3 regions of the Streptomyces sp. NPDC053541 genome follow, and region 2 is predicted to be linked to each of the others. Evidence: riboswitches for the same ligand, from Rfam matches in the RefSeq annotation. Region 2 holds a riboswitch; each other region holds the start of a gene.
What was found. Region 2 has a riboswitch for thiamine pyrophosphate ahead of thiC (phosphomethylpyrimidine synthase ThiC). Riboswitches for the same ligand answer to the same signal wherever they lie in the genome.
Positions count from the first base shown of each region.

Region 1: linked by a shared signal. The riboswitch ahead of ACIGW2_RS06835 (thiamine ABC transporter substrate-binding protein) and the one ahead of thiC (phosphomethylpyrimidine synthase ThiC) in region 2 are both predicted to bind thiamine pyrophosphate.
Region 3: linked by a shared signal. The riboswitch ahead of thiO (glycine oxidase ThiO) and the one ahead of thiC (phosphomethylpyrimidine synthase ThiC) in region 2 are both predicted to bind thiamine pyrophosphate.

Region 1 is NZ_JBITXM010000002.1:608,297-613,594, forward strand. Features, by position in the region: gene ACIGW2_RS06825 (MFS transporter) at 1-362, shown strand, start outside; gene rlmN (23S rRNA (adenine(2503)-C(2))-methyltransferase RlmN) at 420-1,526, shown strand; TPP riboswitch at 1,556-1,700, shown strand; gene ACIGW2_RS06835 (thiamine ABC transporter substrate-binding protein) at 1,783-2,877, shown strand; gene ACIGW2_RS06840 (ABC transporter permease) at 2,934-4,547, shown strand; gene ACIGW2_RS06845 (ABC transporter ATP-binding protein) at 4,547-5,298, shown strand, end outside.
Region 2 is NZ_JBITXM010000004.1:472,636-477,933, reverse strand. Features, by position in the region: gene ACIGW2_RS12760 (DUF4241 domain-containing protein) at 1-1,242, opposite strand, end outside; gene thiC (phosphomethylpyrimidine synthase ThiC) at 1,419-3,218, opposite strand; TPP riboswitch at 3,212-3,327, opposite strand; gene ACIGW2_RS12750 (YibE/F family protein) at 3,400-4,743, shown strand; gene ACIGW2_RS12745 (SsgA family sporulation/cell division regulator) at 4,955-5,298, opposite strand, start outside.
Region 3 is NZ_JBITXM010000006.1:357,578-362,875, forward strand. Features, by position in the region: gene thiE (thiamine phosphate synthase) at 1-332, opposite strand, end outside; gene ACIGW2_RS18065 (Rv2175c family DNA-binding protein) at 442-816, opposite strand; gene ACIGW2_RS18070 (FAD-dependent oxidoreductase) at 860-2,086, opposite strand; TPP riboswitch at 2,170-2,282, shown strand; gene thiO (glycine oxidase ThiO) at 2,280-3,479, shown strand; gene thiS (sulfur carrier protein ThiS) at 3,476-3,676, shown strand; gene ACIGW2_RS18085 (thiazole synthase) at 3,682-4,476, shown strand; gene pknB (Stk1 family PASTA domain-containing Ser/Thr kinase) at 4,568-5,298, shown strand, end outside.

The DNA of each region.
Region 1 (5,298 bases), on a different contig from region 2:
CCGTCACCAACCTCGGTGCCTCCATCGGCACGGCGCTCGCCGGGTCGATCATGATCGCCGTGCTCACGTCGTCGTTCCTGACGAGCGTCGACCAGAACCCGGCGATCCCCGCCGAGGTGAAGAGCCGGGCCTCCGTGGAGCTCCAGAGCGGCATCCCGTTCCTCTCGGACGCCCAGCTCACCGAAGCACTGGACGAGGCGGGCGCCGACCCCGCGGTCGCGGACGCCGCCCTCGACGCGAACGCCGCCGCCCGTCTCGACGGCCTGCGCGCGGCCCTCGCCATCCTCGCCGGCGCGTCCGTCGTGGCGCTCTTCTTCACCTCCCGGATCCCCCGGACCCAGCCCGGCCGGTCACGGCCGTGACCGCCGGCCGCCTTCGGCGCCGGCACACCGCCCGCGGTCTGCGACACTGGTAGGACCATGCCCAAGCCCGGAGAACTCACTTTCGTCGCCCCGCGCGGAGCCAAGCAGCCCCCGCGGCACCTCGCCGACCTCTCGCCCGCCGAGCGCAAGGAGGCGGTCGCCGCGATCGGCGAGAAGCCGTTTCGCGCCAAGCAGCTGTCCACCCACTACTTCGCGCGCTACGCGCACGACCCGGCGGAGTGGACCGACATCCCCGCCGCGTCGCGCGAGAAGCTGGCCGGGGAGCTGCTGCCCGATCTGATGTCGGTGGTGCGGCACATCTCGTGCGACGACGACACCACCCGCAAGACGCTGTGGCGGCTGCACGACGGCACCCTCGTGGAGTCGGTGCTGATGCGCTATCCGGACCGGGTGACGATGTGCATCTCGTCGCAGGCCGGCTGCGGCATGAACTGCCCGTTCTGCGCCACCGGGCAGGCCGGTCTGGACCGGAACCTGTCGACGGCCGAGATCGTGCACCAGATCGTCGACGGGATGCGCGCGCTGCGCGACGGCGAGGTGCCGGGCGGCCCGGCGCGCCTGTCGAACATCGTGTTCATGGGGATGGGCGAGCCGCTGGCGAACTACAAGCGGGTCGTCGGCGCGATCCGCCGGCTCACCGACCCGGAGCCGGACGGCCTCGGCCTGTCGCAGCGCGGGATCACGGTCTCGACGGTCGGTCTGGTGCCGGCGATGCTGCGCTTCGCCGACGAGGGCTTCAAGTGCCGGCTCGCGGTCTCGCTGCACGCGCCGGACGACGAGCTGCGCGACACCCTGGTGCCGGTGAACACCCGCTGGAAGGTGCGGGAGGTGCTGGACGCCGCCTGGGAGTACGCGGAGAAGTCGGGCCGCCGGGTGTCCATCGAGTACGCGCTCATCCGGGACATCAACGACCAGGCGTGGCGGGGCGACCTGCTGGGCCGGCTGCTGAAGGGGAAGCGGGTGCACGTGAACCTGATCCCGCTGAACCCGACGCCCGGCTCGAAGTGGACGGCGTCCCGTCCGGAGGACGAGAAGGCCTTCGTCGAGGCGATCGCCGCCCACGGCGTGCCGGTCACCGTGCGTGACACGCGCGGTCAGGAGATCGACGGCGCCTGTGGACAGCTGGCCGCCGCCGAGCGCTGACCTTGTACTCTGAGCTCGAACACATCTTCATATTCCGACAGGGGAGCGCCACAGCGCTGAGAGTGCGGTGACCGGCCTGTCGACACGCACCGGCTTGTCGACGAGCACGAAGACCGCAGACCCTCTGAACCTCGCCCAGGTCATTCTGGGTAGGAAGTTCGGTCGTAACTCGAGCTGTTGCGCCCTGCCCGCGCCCGGTCCCGCCGGACGCGGGCAGGGCCGCGTCTCTTCCTGGCACCACCAGGAGGACATTCACGTGAACACCCAGAAGGCAGCCGCCGCCGCGCTCGTCGCGGCGCTCGGCGTCGCCACCCTCGCCGCCTGCGGCACCGACGACGTGCGGGACGCGGCCGGCAAGACCGACCGGCCGATGCCGAAGACGGTGACGCTGGTCAGCCACGACTCCTTCAACGCCTCCAAGGAGGTGCTGGCGGAGTTCACCCGCCAGACCGGCCTCACGGTCAAGGTCCTCAAGAGCGGCGACGCCGGCGAGGCCGTCAACAAGGAGATCCTCACCAAGGGCTCCCCGCAGGGCGACGTCTTCTTCGGCGTGGACAACACGCTGCTGTCCCGCGCCCTCGACAACGGCATCTTCGTCCCGTACGAGGCCCACGGCCTGGACCGGGTCCCGGCCGCGCTCCAGCTCGACAAGGAGCACCGGGTCACCCCGATCGACTCCGGCGACATCTGCGTCAACTACGACAAGCAGTACTTCGCCGACAAGAAGCTGGCGCCGCCGCAGAGCTTCGACGACCTCGCGAAGCCGGCGTACAAGAACCTGCTCGTCACCGAGAACCCGGAGCGCTCCTCCCCGGGCCTCGGCTTCCTGCTCGGCACGGCCGCGAAGTACGGCGACGCCGGGTGGCAGGACTACTGGAAGAAGCTCAAGGCCAACGGCGTGAAGACGGTCGACAGCTGGGAGCTCGCCTACAACCAGGAGTTCTCCGGCTCGGCCGGCGGCAAGAAGGCCAAGGGCGACCGCCCGCTCGTCGTGTCCTACGCCTCCTCCCCGCCGGTCGAGGTGCTGTACGCGGAGCCCCAGCCGAAGGTCGCGCCGACCGGCGTGTCCACCGGCACCTGCTTCCGGCAGACCGAGTTCGCGGGCCTGCTCAACGGGGCGAAGAACCCCGAGGGCGGCAAGAAGCTGATCGACTTCCTCCTCTCGAAGAAGTTCCAGGACGACATGCCGCTGCAGATGTTCGTCAACCCGGTGACGAACGACGCGACGCTCCCCGAGCTGTTCACGAAGCACGGCGTGGTGATCGACAAGCCCGAGACCATGGAGCCGAAGAAGATCGCCGAGAACCGTGACCAGTGGATCCAGCAGTGGACCTCGCTCGTCCTGAAGTAGTCGCCCGCCGTACGCGCCGGAGCGGCGCGGCGGGGAGCGCGACGCGGCTCGGGCTGATGCTCCTGCCCGTCGCGTTCTTCGCCGTGTTCTTCGCCTGGCCCGTCGTCTCCATCGTGGAGCGCGGGCTCAGGCCGGACGGGCGGTGGGAGTTCGGGCGGTTCGGCGAGACGCTGGGCCGGCCGGAGATCCTCGACGTGCTGTGGTTCACGCTGTGGCAGGCACTCGCCTCCACGGCGCTCACCCTGCTCGTCGCCCTGCCCGGCGCGTACGTCTTCGCCCGCTTCGACTTCCCCGGCAAGCGGGTGCTGCGGGCCGTGGTCACGGTCCCGTTCGTGCTGCCGACGGTGATGGTCGGCACCGCGTTCCTGGCGCTCGTGGGGCGGCGCGGGCTGCTCGACGACTGGTGGGGGCTGCGGCTCGACACCGGGGTGTGGGCGATCCTCCTCGCGCACGTCTTCTTCAACTACGCGGTCGTCGTCCGCACCGTCGGCGGCCTCTGGTCGCAGCTCGACCCGCGCCAGGAGGAGGCCGCCCGGGTGCTCGGCGCCTCCCGGTGGCGCGCCTGGCGGACGGTGACGCTGCCCGCGCTCGGGCCGTCCGTGGCGGCCGCCGCGCTCATGGTGTTCCTGTTCACCGCGAGCTCCTTCGGCATCGTGCAGATCCTCGGCGGCCCCGCGTACTCCACCCTGGAGACCGAGATCTACCGGCAGACCGCCGACCGGCTCCAGCTGTCCACGGCCGCCGTGCTCACCCTGGTGCAGTTCGTCGCCGTCGGCGCGATCCTCGCCGTGCACGCCCGGACCGTACGGCGCCGGGAGACGGCGCTGCGCCTCGTCCCGGCCGAGCGCACCGCCCACCGCCCGCAGGGCCCCGGCCAGTGGGCGCTGCTCGGCGCGGTGCTGCTGTCCGTCGCGCTGCTGATCCTCGCGCCGCTCGGCGTCCTCGTGGAGCGCTCGCTCGCCACCCCCGACGGCTACGGCCTGGACTACTACCGGGCGCTCGGGCACGTCGACGAGGGCGGCACCTTCCTCGTGCCGCTCACCGACACCATCGTGAACTCGCTGCGGTACGCGCTGGCCGCGACCGGCATCGCCGTGCTGATCGGCGGGCTCGCGGCGGCGGCGCTCACCCGGCGGGCCGGCCGGCTGGTGCGCGGCTTCGACGCGCTGCTCATGCTGCCGCTCGGGGTGTCGGCGGTGACCGTCGGCTTCGGCTTCCTCATCACCCTCGACGAGCCGCCGCTCGACCTGCGGGCCTCCTGGATCCTCGTCCCGCTCGCCCAGGCGCTGGTCGGCGTGCCGTTCGTGGTGCGCACCATGCTGCCCGTGCTGCGGGCCGTCGACGAGCGGCTGCGGGAGGCGGCGGCCGTGCTCGGGGCCTCGCCCTGGCGGGCCTGGCGGGAGGTCGACCTGCCGCTGGTGCGGCGGGCGCTGCTGATCGCCGCCGGGTTCGCGTTCGCGGTGTCGCTCGGCGAGTTCGGGGCGACCGTGTTCATCGCGCGGCCCGACAACCCGACCCTGCCGGTCGCCGTGGCCCGCCTGCTCGGCCGGCCCGGCGAGCTCAACTACGGCCAGGCGATGGCCCTTTCGACGATTCTGATGGTGGTGTGCGCGGTGTCCCTGCTGCTGCTCGAACGGCTGCGCTCCGACCGGACCACGGGGGAGTTCTGATGCTGTCGCTGACCGGCGCGACCGTGCGCTTCGGGGACCGGGCGGTGCTCGACGCGGTGGACCTGGAGGTCGCCGAGCACGAGATCGTGTGCGTGCTCGGGCCGAGCGGCAGCGGCAAGTCGACGCTGCTGCGGGCGGTCGCCGGGCTCCAGCCGCTGGACGCCGGCCGGGTGCTGCTCGGCGGCGCCGACCAGGCGGGGGTGCCGGTGCACCGGCGCGGGCTGGGCCTGATGTTCCAGGACCACCAGCTGTTCCCGCAGCGGGACGTGGCCGGGAACGTGGCCTTCGGGCTGCGCATGCACGGCGTCCCGAAGGGCGAGCAGGGCGCGCGGGTCGCCGAGCTGCTCGACCTGGTCGGCCTGCCGGGCGCCGGGCGGCGGGCCGTGTCCGCGCTGTCCGGCGGCGAGCAGCAGCGCGTGGCGCTGGCCCGGGCGCTGGCGCCGCGGCCCCGGCTGCTGATGCTGGACGAGCCGCTCGGTCAGCTCGACCGCGGCCTGCGGGAGCGGCTCGTGGTGGAACTCCGGGCGCTGTTCGGGCGGTTGGGCACGACGGTGCTGGCCGTCACGCACGACCAGGGCGAGGCCTTCGCCCTCGGCGACCGGGTCGTGGTCATGAACGAGGGGCGGATCGCGCAGTCCGGGACGCCCGTCGAGGTGTGGCGGCGCCCCGCCACCGAGTTCGTCGCCCGTTTCCTCGGCTTCGACAACGTCGTCCCGGCCACCGTCACCGGTGCCGCGGCCGACACCGTCTG
Region 2 (5,298 bases):
GACCGCCACGAGATCACCCTCCACCGACCGCCCGGCCCAGGCCGGCCAGACGCCGTCCCCGGTGGTGTAGAAGGCCGCCAGGTCGGCGCCCGTGCCACCGCCCGCCGCCGGATCGGTGGTGCGCAGGAAGTACATGGAGTCCTCGACGTGCTCCCCCGCCCGCTCGTCGCCGTGGACCAGGGCCCGCTCGAAGAGGCCCTTCAGGACCGGCCAGGACCCGGCGTCGGCGAAGCAGCCGCTCGCCCCGTCCGTGCCGAAGCCGTACACCTCGCCGTCGCCGAGCAGCCGGGGGTCGTGGTCCTTCCCGAGCACCATCTCCCAGGACGCCACGGCGGCTTCGCCGATCCGCACGCGCACGGCGGGGGTCGAGGTGCGGGTCACCCAGCCGCGCGACCACTCGCAGTCGTAGCCGACGGACACCTGCGCCTCCTCCAGCACGTACTCCCCCGGCGGTACGGGGACCACGAGCTCCGGGCCGGCGTCGAAGTTGTCGGGCGCGTCGATCGCCAGCCGGCCGCTGGGGATCCGCAGGGTGCCCCGCTCGACGGGCGCGAGCACGGTCACCTCGGGGTAGTAGCCGGTCGCGAGCCGCGTGCCCGCCCGGAACAGCTCGTCCACGCAGGCGGGTCCGCCGGCTCGCGGCGCCCGCCACAGCTCCTCCGGATCCCCGTCCTGCTCCGCACCCCGCTCGGGCGCCCGCTCCGGCTCCACCGTGCGGACCGGCGTCCCGGGTGCCACCGAGAGCAACGGCCAGGCCCCGAAGGCCGGCCGGTCCAGGCGGCGCGCCTCCTCCGGCACGTCGGCCGAGGTCACGAAGATCCCTCGGCCCGGCCGCACGTGCTCGTCCCGCGTGCGCCCGTCCGGATACAGCGTCACCGTGCGCTGCTCGCAGCCCTCGTCGAACTCGGGCGCCGCCCCGTCCGGGTACGTCCACCGCGTCTCCCGGTGCCGCAGCAGCCGGTCGCCGTCGAGCAGTCGCAGGTCGAGGCGGCGACAGCGGCGGCCCTGTTCGTCGTACGCCCACACGCCCGCGAAGTGCTCCCGCCAGGAGGTCAGCCGCACCTCCAGCGGCAGCCCCGCGCGCCGGTACACCGCGACGTACGGCAACCCGGCCGCGTCCCGGTCCGCCGCCGCCCGCGCGGTCAGCGGCCGCCACAGGCTCCGCGTCCCCAGGTCCCAGCCCTCGCCGTACGCCACCTCGACGCCGCCCGAGCCCTCGCCACGCTCCACCGTCGAACCCACCCCTGCCTCCGATTCGTACCCGTGTACGAGGAGACCGTAGCGGCGTTCCGAGAGCGCGGCCCGGGAACGGCGAGGCTCCGGAACCGGCGAAGCCTCGGGAAGGCGAAGCCTCAGGAACGGCGAAGCCTCAGGAACGGCGAGGCTCCGGCACGGCGGAGCCTCGCCTCCCCCTTGCCTCAGTCCGCCAGCGGCAGGTAGACCCGGTTGCCGGCGGCGGCGAACTCGGCCGACTTCTCGGCCATGCCCGCCTCGATCTCCTCCGCCTTCAGGTCGCCGCCGTGCTCACGGCGGATGTCCTGGGAGATCTTCATCGAGCAGAACTTCGGCCCGCACATGGAGCAGAAGTGCGCCGTCTTCGCGGGCTCCGCCGGCAGCGTCTCGTCGTGGAACTCACGGGCCGTCACCGGGTCCATGGCCAGGTTGAACTGGTCCTCCCAGCGGAACTCGAAGCGCGCGTCGGACAGCGCGTCGTCCCACTCCTGCGCGCCCGGGTGGCCCTTGGCCAGGTCCGCCGCGTGGGCCGCGATCTTGTAGGTGATCACGCCGGTCTTGACGTCGTCCTTGTTCGGCAGGCCCAGGTGCTCCTTGGGCGTGACGTAGCAGAGCATCGCCGTGCCCCACCAGGCGATCATCGCCGCGCCGATGCCCGAGGTGATGTGGTCGTACGCCGGGGCGACGTCCGTGGTCAGCGGGCCGAGCGTGTAGAACGGCGCCTCCTCGCAGATCTCCTGCTGGAGGTCGATGTTCTCCTTGATCTTGTGCATCGGGACGTGGCCCGGGCCCTCGATCATCGTCTGCACGTTGTGGCGCTTGGCGATGGTGTTCAGCTCGCCCAGCGTCTTCAGCTCCGCGAACTGCGCCGCGTCGTTGGCGTCCGCGATCGAGCCGGGCCGCAGGCCGTCGCCGAGCGAGTACGTGACGTCGTAGGCCGCGAGGATCTCGCAGAGCTCCTCGAAGTGCGTGTAGAGGAAGTTCTCCTTGTGGTGCGCGAGGCACCACGCGGCCATGATCGAGCCGCCGCGCGAGACGATGCCGGTCTTGCGGCGGGCGGTCAGCGGCACGTACGGCAGCAGCACGCCGGCGTGCACCGTCATGTAGTCGACGCCCTGCTCGGCCTGCTCGATGACCGTGTCCTTGTAGATCTCCCAGGTCAGCTCCTCGGCCTTGCCGTCGACCTTCTCCAGGGCCTGGTAGAGCGGCACGGTGCCGATCGGCACGGGGGAGTTGCGCAGCACCCACTCGCGCGTGGTGTGGATGTTGCGGCCGGTGGACAGGTCCATGACCGTGTCGGCGCCCCAGGTGGTCGCCCAGGTCATCTTCTCCACCTCCTCCTCGATGGAGGAGGTGACCGCGGAGTTGCCGATGTTGGCGTTGACCTTCACCAGGAACCGCTTGCCGATGATCATCGGCTCGATCTCCGGGTGGTTGACGTTCGCCGGCAGCACCGCGCGGCCCGCCGCGATCTCTTCCCGTACGACCTCGGGGGAGACGTTCTCACGGATCGCGACGTACTCCATCTCCGGGGTGATCTCGCCCCGGCGGGCGTACGCGAGCTGCGTCACGGCCTGGCCGTCGCGGCCTCGGCGGGGCAGCCGCGGGCGGCCGGGGAAGACGGCGTCGAGGTTCTTCAGCCCGCCGCCGCGCGGCGAGGTGTGCTTGATGCCGTCGTCCTCGGGCCGGACCGGACGGCCCGGGTACTCCTCGGTGTCCCCGCGCGCGATGATCCAGTTCTCGCGCAGCGGCGGCAGACCCCGCCTGACGTCCGTCTCGACGGTCGGGTCGGTGTACGGGCCGGACGTGTCGTAGAGCGTCACGTCCTTGCCGTTGGTGAGGTGCACCTGCCGGACGGGCACCCGGATGTCGGGGCGGGAGCCCTCGACGTATCCCTTGTGCCAGCCCGGCGTGCGCTCGCCCTGGCCGTCGTTCCGGCCGTCGTTCTGGTCGGAGGCAGGCGTGTGTGCATCCTGAATGGTCATGAGACCGATCTCCCTACGCCGGCATTACCCGGTAACAGGTTCGGCGGTCGGCGCAGCTGATCGTCAGCGCCCTCTCAGCCCGGTGCTCCGAGCTCCCGCGTGTGCAAAGGCGTCACCACGCTAGCGTCATCCCTGGCGTGCTGAACAGTGGGGGTATCGACGTTCTTGCGATGATCGGGCGGTGACTTCCTCCGAGCAGACCCCCGCACCGCACGGCGGCCACGAGCCCGGCCATGGGCACTCCCATGCGCACGGCCACGGTCCGGCCGCGCCCGTATCCCGGCATCTGCGCAAGGTCATCGCGGCCGTCCTGATCCCGTTCGCCACCGCCGTCGTGGTCGGTCTCGTCGTCCTGTGGCCGGGCGGCGCACCCGCGCACGAGCGCACCGGCGTCGGCTTCGACCGGCAGACCGAGCAGGGCAAGGTGGTCGCCGTCGAGCGCGTCGACTGCAAGGACGTGAACGCCGCGCAGGTCCCGCCGACCGGCGACACCTCCACCCCGCAGGGGCGCGAGGCGGTCAACGGGCAGCAGGGGCAGTGCGAGAAGGCCACCGTCGAGGTCACCACCGGCCCGCACAAGGGCCGCACCTTCGTGGAGGTCGTGCAGCCGGACGCGCCCCGCCAACTCGACGAGGGACAGGGCGTGGTGGTCGCCTACGCCCCCGACGCCCCGCGCGACCTGCAGTACTCGGTGACCGACGTGAACCGGAAGGTGCCGATCGCGGTGCTCGCCGGCATCTTCGCGCTCGCCGTGGTGGTCGTGGGGCGGATGCGCGGTGTGATGGCCCTGATCGCGCTCGCCATCAGCTTCCTGGTGCTGACCCTGTTCATCCTGCCGGCGATCCTCGAGGGCTCGAATCCGCTGGTCGTGGCCGTCGTCGGGTCGAGCGCCATCATGCTGATCGCGCTCTACATGTGCCACGGCCTGTCGGCCCGCACCTCGGTGGCGGTGCTCGGCACGCTCGTGTCCCTGTTGTTGATCGGTCTGCTCGGCTCGTTCTTCGTCGGCTGGGCCTCGCTCAGCGGCAACACCGACGACAACACCGGTCTCATCCACGGGCTCTACCCAGAGATCGACATGTCCGGTCTGCTGCTCGCCGGGATCATCATCGGCTCGCTCGGCGTGCTCGACGACGTGACCGTCACCCAGACCTCCGCGGTCTGGGAACTCCACCAGGCCGACCCGGAGATGGGACCGCGGCGGCTCTACCGGGCCGCGATCCGGATCGGCCGCGACCACATCGCCTCGGTGGTGAACACCCTGGTCCTCGCCTACGCCGGCGCCGCCCTGCCGCTGCTCCTGCTCTTCTCCATCGCGCAGAGCAGCGTCGGCACGGTCGCCAACAGCGAGTTGGTCGCGGAGGAGATCGTCCGCACCCTGGTCGGCTCGATCGGCCTGGTCGCCTCCGTACCGATCACCACCGGCCTCGCCGCCCTGGTGGTCTCGGCGGACCGCCCGGGCACCGGCGCCCCGGCCGCCGCCCGTGGCGCCGGAGGCGGCGGCCGTCGCCGCCGCGCGAAGTGAGCGGGGCAGGGAGAGGGGTACGGGGTCGGGAGGGCGTACGGGTTGGACCGGCCTACGGGTTGGACGGGCGTACGGGCCGGGTGGGCGCTGACCCGTACGGGAGCGGGCATCGGGGCGCGCGCCGGAACATGCGCCGGGCGGGTGTGCCGCGGCGTGCGCCTGGGTACGTACGGGGTGTGAGCCGGAGGCGCCGGCTCCGCCGCCCCGTCCGTCAGCCCGCGTTCTCCTCGGCGAGGATCCGACCGAGCGCGGCCTCCAGGTTGTCCTCGAAGTCGCCCAGCGTGCGCTCCTGACCGAGCGGCACGAGCTTGTCCGTGCGGTCGAGGAAGGCGACCAGCGGCGGCGCGCTCGCGCGGAACAGCGCGCGGTCGCCGCCGACCTGGAGACGGATCATCACGTCGGACAGGCCCTCGGGGTCGGTGGGTGCGATGTGCACGTCCCCGTCCCCGCTCGGCCGGTTGATCCCGTCGAGCAGCAGTTCCCGGCCGAAGGCCCAGGTCACCGGCGCGTCTCCGGGAAGGTGGAACGTCATCCGCACCGCGTAGGGATCGCGGG
Region 3 (5,298 bases), on a different contig from region 2:
CCGATGAGGACGTCCGCGCCGAGGATCGCGCGGGCGGCGGGCACCGGCAGGTCGCCCTGGCCGAGGTGCAGCACGTCGGAGCCGATGGCGTGGGCGACGTCGGCCCGGTCGTTGACGGCGAGGAGCTTGCCGTGCCGGCGGCAGGCCTCGGCGAACACGGCGAGGTGCTCCAGCTCCTCGGCCGCCTCCATGCCCTTGTCGCGCAGCTGCACGATGTCGACGCCGGAGGAGAGCACCGCGTCGAGGAACTCGGGCAGGTCGCCCTGGCGCCCACGGGCGTCGGTGCACAGGTAGAGGCGGGCGTCGGCGAGCCGCTCGCGAGGCGTGGACATTGGGTTCCCCCCGTCGGGTGGTGCCGGTGCCGGGCCGGCCGGTGGGGCCGGCCGGCCCGGCACCGCTGGTGGTGTCTTCGGTGCGTGCGTGCCTGGGGACCCTAACGGGTCAGACCGCGAGCGCCTGCGCGCGGCGCTTCACCTCCGTGCCGCGGTTCTCGTTGAGCGCCTGCGCCGGGGTGCCGGGCAGGGAGGGATCCGGGGTGAAGAGCCACTCCAGCATCTCCTCGTCCGTGAAGCCGTCGTCCCGCAGCAGCGTCAGCGTGCCGACCAGGCCCTTGACGACCTTGTCGCCCTGGATGAAGGCGGCCGGCACCTGGAGGATCTTCTCGCCGGGGCGCACCTCGCGGCGCACGGCGATGAGCTGGCCCTCCTTCACCAGCTGCCGCACGCGCGTCACCTCGACGTCGAGCATCTCCGCGATGTCCGGGAGGTAGAGCCAGTCGGGGACGAGAGCATCGGTCTTTGCGTCAATCTCGGTCACGGGACAAGCCTGCCATCCCGGACTGACAGCCGGTAGTCGAGCCCTATCGGACCGCCGCCTTCAGGGGTACGGCGGGGTCGGCGGCCCGCGCCGGGTCGACCGGGACGCGCTGCTCGATCAGCCGGCGGCCCTGGGCCAGGTCGCGGGGGCGGCCGACGGCGAGCAGGGCGACCGGGGTCCCCTCGCGCAGCCAGAGCACGGACCAGGCCGCGTCCGCGGGGTCGCCGCGCCACAGCAGGGTGTCGGCGGCGCCGTGGTGCCCGGCGTACTGGACGAAGCGCCCGAACTGCTCGGACCAGAAGTACGGGACGGGGTCGTACGGTTCGGGCGCGGCGCCGAGGATGTCGGCGGCCACGGTGCGGGGGCCCTGGAGGGCGTTGTCCCAGTGGTGCACGAGGAGCCGCTCGCCGTAGCGGGCGGAGGGGAAGGAGGCGCAGTCGCCGACCGCGTACACGTCGGGCAGGGAGGTGCGCAGCCGGTCGTCGGCGGTGAGCGCGCCACCGGGGTCGAGGGCTGCGCCGGAGCCGGTCAGCCAGTCGGTGGCGGGGCGGGCGCCGATGCCGACGACGACGGCGTCGGCGGGCAGGACGCGCCCGTCGGAGAGCCGCACCTCGCCGGGGGCCAGATGGGCCACGCGGGCGCCGGTGAGCAGGTCGGCGCCGCTCTCGGCGTACCAGGCGCGCATGGGGGCGGTGACCTCGGCGGGCAGGGCGCCGGCGAGGGGGCGGTCGGCGGCCTCGACGACGGTGACGGCGCAGCCGGCCTCGCGGGCGGCGGTGGCGAACTCGGCGCCGATCCAGCCGGCGCCGACGACCACGACGTCGTGGCGGCGCTCCAGGACGGGGCCGAGGCGGACGGCGTCGTCGAGGGTGCGCAGCAGGTGGACGCCGGGGACGCCTTCGGAGCCGGGCAGGGTGAGCGGGTGGGCGCCGGTGGCGACGACGAGGACGTCGTAGGGCACGGGGCCGTGCTCGGTGTCGACCTCGTGGTCGGCGGCGCGCAGGGCGGTGACCTCGACGCCGAGCCGGAGGTCGATGTCGAGGGCGGTGAAGTCGACGTCGAAGGCGGAGTCCTCGGCCTTGCCGAGCAGCACGGCCTTGGACAGCGGGGGCCGGTCGTAGGGCTGGTGGGGTTCGGCGCCGATGAGGGTGACGGGGCCGGTGAAGCCCTGTTCGCGCAGGGCGACGGCGGTCTGGACGCCCGCCATTCCCGCGCCGGCGATCACGACGCGCCGTTCGGTCGAGGACGGTGTCTGCTTCTGCTCGCTCACCCGACCACCTTACGCACCTGACGGACCGTCAGGAAGGGAGGGCCCCTGCGGGGGTCCGCGCCCTGCCGTTAGTCTGGCGGGCACGAAGCACTCGCGGGAGCCCGGACGCACCGGGCTGAGAGGGAGGCTGGCCGGCCTCCGACCGTACGAACCTGATCCGGGTCATGCCGGCGAAGGGAGGGGCTGGACGCCCATGTCGCGTACATCCGGTTCATCCGGCACATCCAGCACGTCCGCGGTCGACGAGACGCACGACGTCCTCGTCGTCGGGGGCGGCGTCATCGGCCTGGTCACGGCCTGGCGGGCGGCCCAGCGCGGCCTGCGGGTCGCCGTGGCCGACCCCGAACCGGGCGGCGGCGCCGCCCGGGTGGCGGCCGGGATGCTCGCCGCCGTCACGGAGCTCCACTACGGCGAGGAGACCCTGCTCGGCCTCAACCTCGCCTCCGCCCGCCGCTATCCGGCCTTCGTCGCCGAGCTCGCCGAGGCCACCGGGCACGAGGTCGGCTACCGCGCCTGCGGCACCCTCGCGGTCGCCCTGGACGCCGACGACCGGGCCCACCTGCGCGAGCTGCACGCCCTGCAGACCCGCTGCGGGCTCGCCTCCGAGTGGCTCAGCGGGCGCGACTGCCGCCGCCTGGAGCCCCTGCTGGCCCCCGGCGTGCGCGGCGGGCTGCGGGTGGACGGCGACCACCAGGTCGACCCGCGCCGGCTCGCCGACGCGCTGGTCACGGCCTGCGAGCGGGCCGGGGTGGCGCTGCGCCGGACCCGCGCCGAGCGCCTCACGGTGCACCGGGACCGGGCGGCCGGCGCGGTCCTCGCGGACGGCACCCGGATCGCCGCCGACCAGGTGGTGCTGGCCGCCGGCAGCCTGAGCGGCCGGCTCGACGGCGTGCCGTCCGAGGTGCTGCCGCCGGTGCGTCCGGTCAAGGGCCAGGTGCTGCGGCTGCGGGTGCCGCCCGCGTACGCGCCCTTCCTGTCCCGGACCGTCCGGGCCGTGGTCCGCGGCAGCCACGTCTACCTCGTCCCGCGCGAGAACGGCGAGCTGGTCGTCGGCGCCACCAGCGAGGAGCTCGGCTGGGACACCACGGTGACCGCCGGCGGGGTCTACGAGCTGCTGCGCGACGCGCACGAGCTGGTCCCCGGCATCACCGAGCTGCCGCTCACCGAGACCCGCGCCGGGCTGCGCCCCGGCTCCCCCGACAACGCGCCGCTGCTCGGCCCGAGCGCCCTGCCCGGCCTCCAGCTGGCCACCGGCCACTACCGCAACGGGGTGCTGCTCACCCCCGTCACCGGCGACGTCATGGCCGAGGCCCTGACCACCGGCGCGCTGCCGGACGAGGCCCGCGCCTTCACCGCCCGCCGCTTCTCCCCCGTACACCTGGAGCACGCATGAACGTGTCCGTGAACGGAGAGCCGCGAGAGCTCTCCCCCGGCCTGGCCCTCGACGCCCTGGTCGCCACCCTCACCACCGCCCCCTCCGGAGTGGCCGCCGCCGTCAACGAGACGGTCGTCCCGCGCAGCCAGTGGGCCGCGACGGCGCTCGCCGACGGCGACCGGGTCGAGGTGCTGACCGCGGTGCAGGGAGGCTGAGCACGATGTCCGACGACGTCTTCGCCCTCGGCGGCACCGACTTCTCCTCCCGCCTGATCATGGGCACCGGCGGGGCGCCCAGCCTCGACGTGCTCGAACGCGCGCTGGTCGCCAGCGGCACGGAGCTCACCACCGTCGCCATGCGCCGCCTGGACCCCGGGGTGCGCGGCTCGGTGCTCTCGGTCCTGCAGAAGCTCGGCATCCGGGTGCTGCCCAACACGGCCGGCTGCTTCACCGCCGGCGAGGCGGTGCTGACCGCGCGGCTCGCCCGCGAGGCGCTCGGCACCGCCTGGGTCAAGCTGGAGGTCATCGCCGACGAGCGGACCCTGCTGCCGGACCCCGTGGAGCTGCTCGACGCGGCGGAGACCCTGGTCGACGAGGGCTTCACGGTCCTGCCGTACACCAACGACGACCCGGTCCTCGCCCGCAAGCTGGAGGACGTGGGCTGCGCCGCGATCATGCCGCTCGGCTCGCCGATCGGCTCCGGCCTCGGCATCCGCAACCCGCACAACTTCCAGCTGATCACCGAGCGGGCCGGGGTGCCGGTGATCCTCGACGCGGGCGCCGGCACCGCCTCCGACGCGGCGCTCGCGATGGAGCTGGGCTGCTCGGCGGTCATGCTCGCCTCGGCGGTCACCCGCGCCCAGGAACCGGTCCTCATGGCCGCCGCCATGAAGCACGCCGTCGAGGCGGGCCGGCTGGCACACCGGGCGGGCCGCATCCCGCGCCGCCACTTCGCGGAGGCCTCCTCGCCGCAGGACGGCCTGGCCCGGCTCGACCCGGAGCGCCCCGCGTTCTGACCGCGCCGCGCCGACGGGGGTGCGTCACAGGTGCGCTGCAGTCGGGGCCGTACGGGAGGGGCCGCGGGCGGCGGCTCGTAGACTCGTCGCCGTGGACACGACCCTTCAGGACCCCCTCGTCGGGCGGCTGCTCGACGGCCGCTACCGCGTCGACGCGCGCATCGCCGTCGGCGGGATGGCCACGGTCTACCGGGCCGTCGACACCCGGCTCGACCGGGAGCTCGCGCTCAAGGTGATGCACCCCGACCTCGCCACCGACGCGGCCTTCGTGGAGCGCTTCATGCGCGAGGCCAAGTCGGTGGCGCGGCTCTCCCACCCCAATGTCGTCGGCGTCTTCGACCAGGGCGCGGACGGCGCGTACGTCTATCTCGCGATGGAGTACGTGGCCGGCTGCACCCTGCGCGACGTGCTGCGCGAGCGCGGGGCGCTGCGCCCGCGGGCGGCCCTGGACGTCCTGGAACCGGTGCTCGCCGCGCTCGGCGCCGCGCACCGCGCCGGGTTCGTGCACCGCGACATGAAGCCGGAGAACGTCCTGATAGGGGACGACGGCCGGGTGAAGGTCGCCGACTTCGGCCTGGTCCGTGCCGTGGGCTCGGCCACCGACACCACCGGCGCCGTCCTCGGCACCGTGTCCTACCTGGCCCCGGAGCAGATCGAGCACGGCACCGCCGACACCCGGGCCGACGTGTACGCGTGCGGGGTCGTCCTCTACGAGATGCTGACCGGCGCCAAGCCGCACTCCGGGGACACCCCGGCCCAGGTGCTCTACCAGCACCTCAACACCGACGTGCCCGCGCCCTCCGCCGCCGTGCCCGGCCTCGC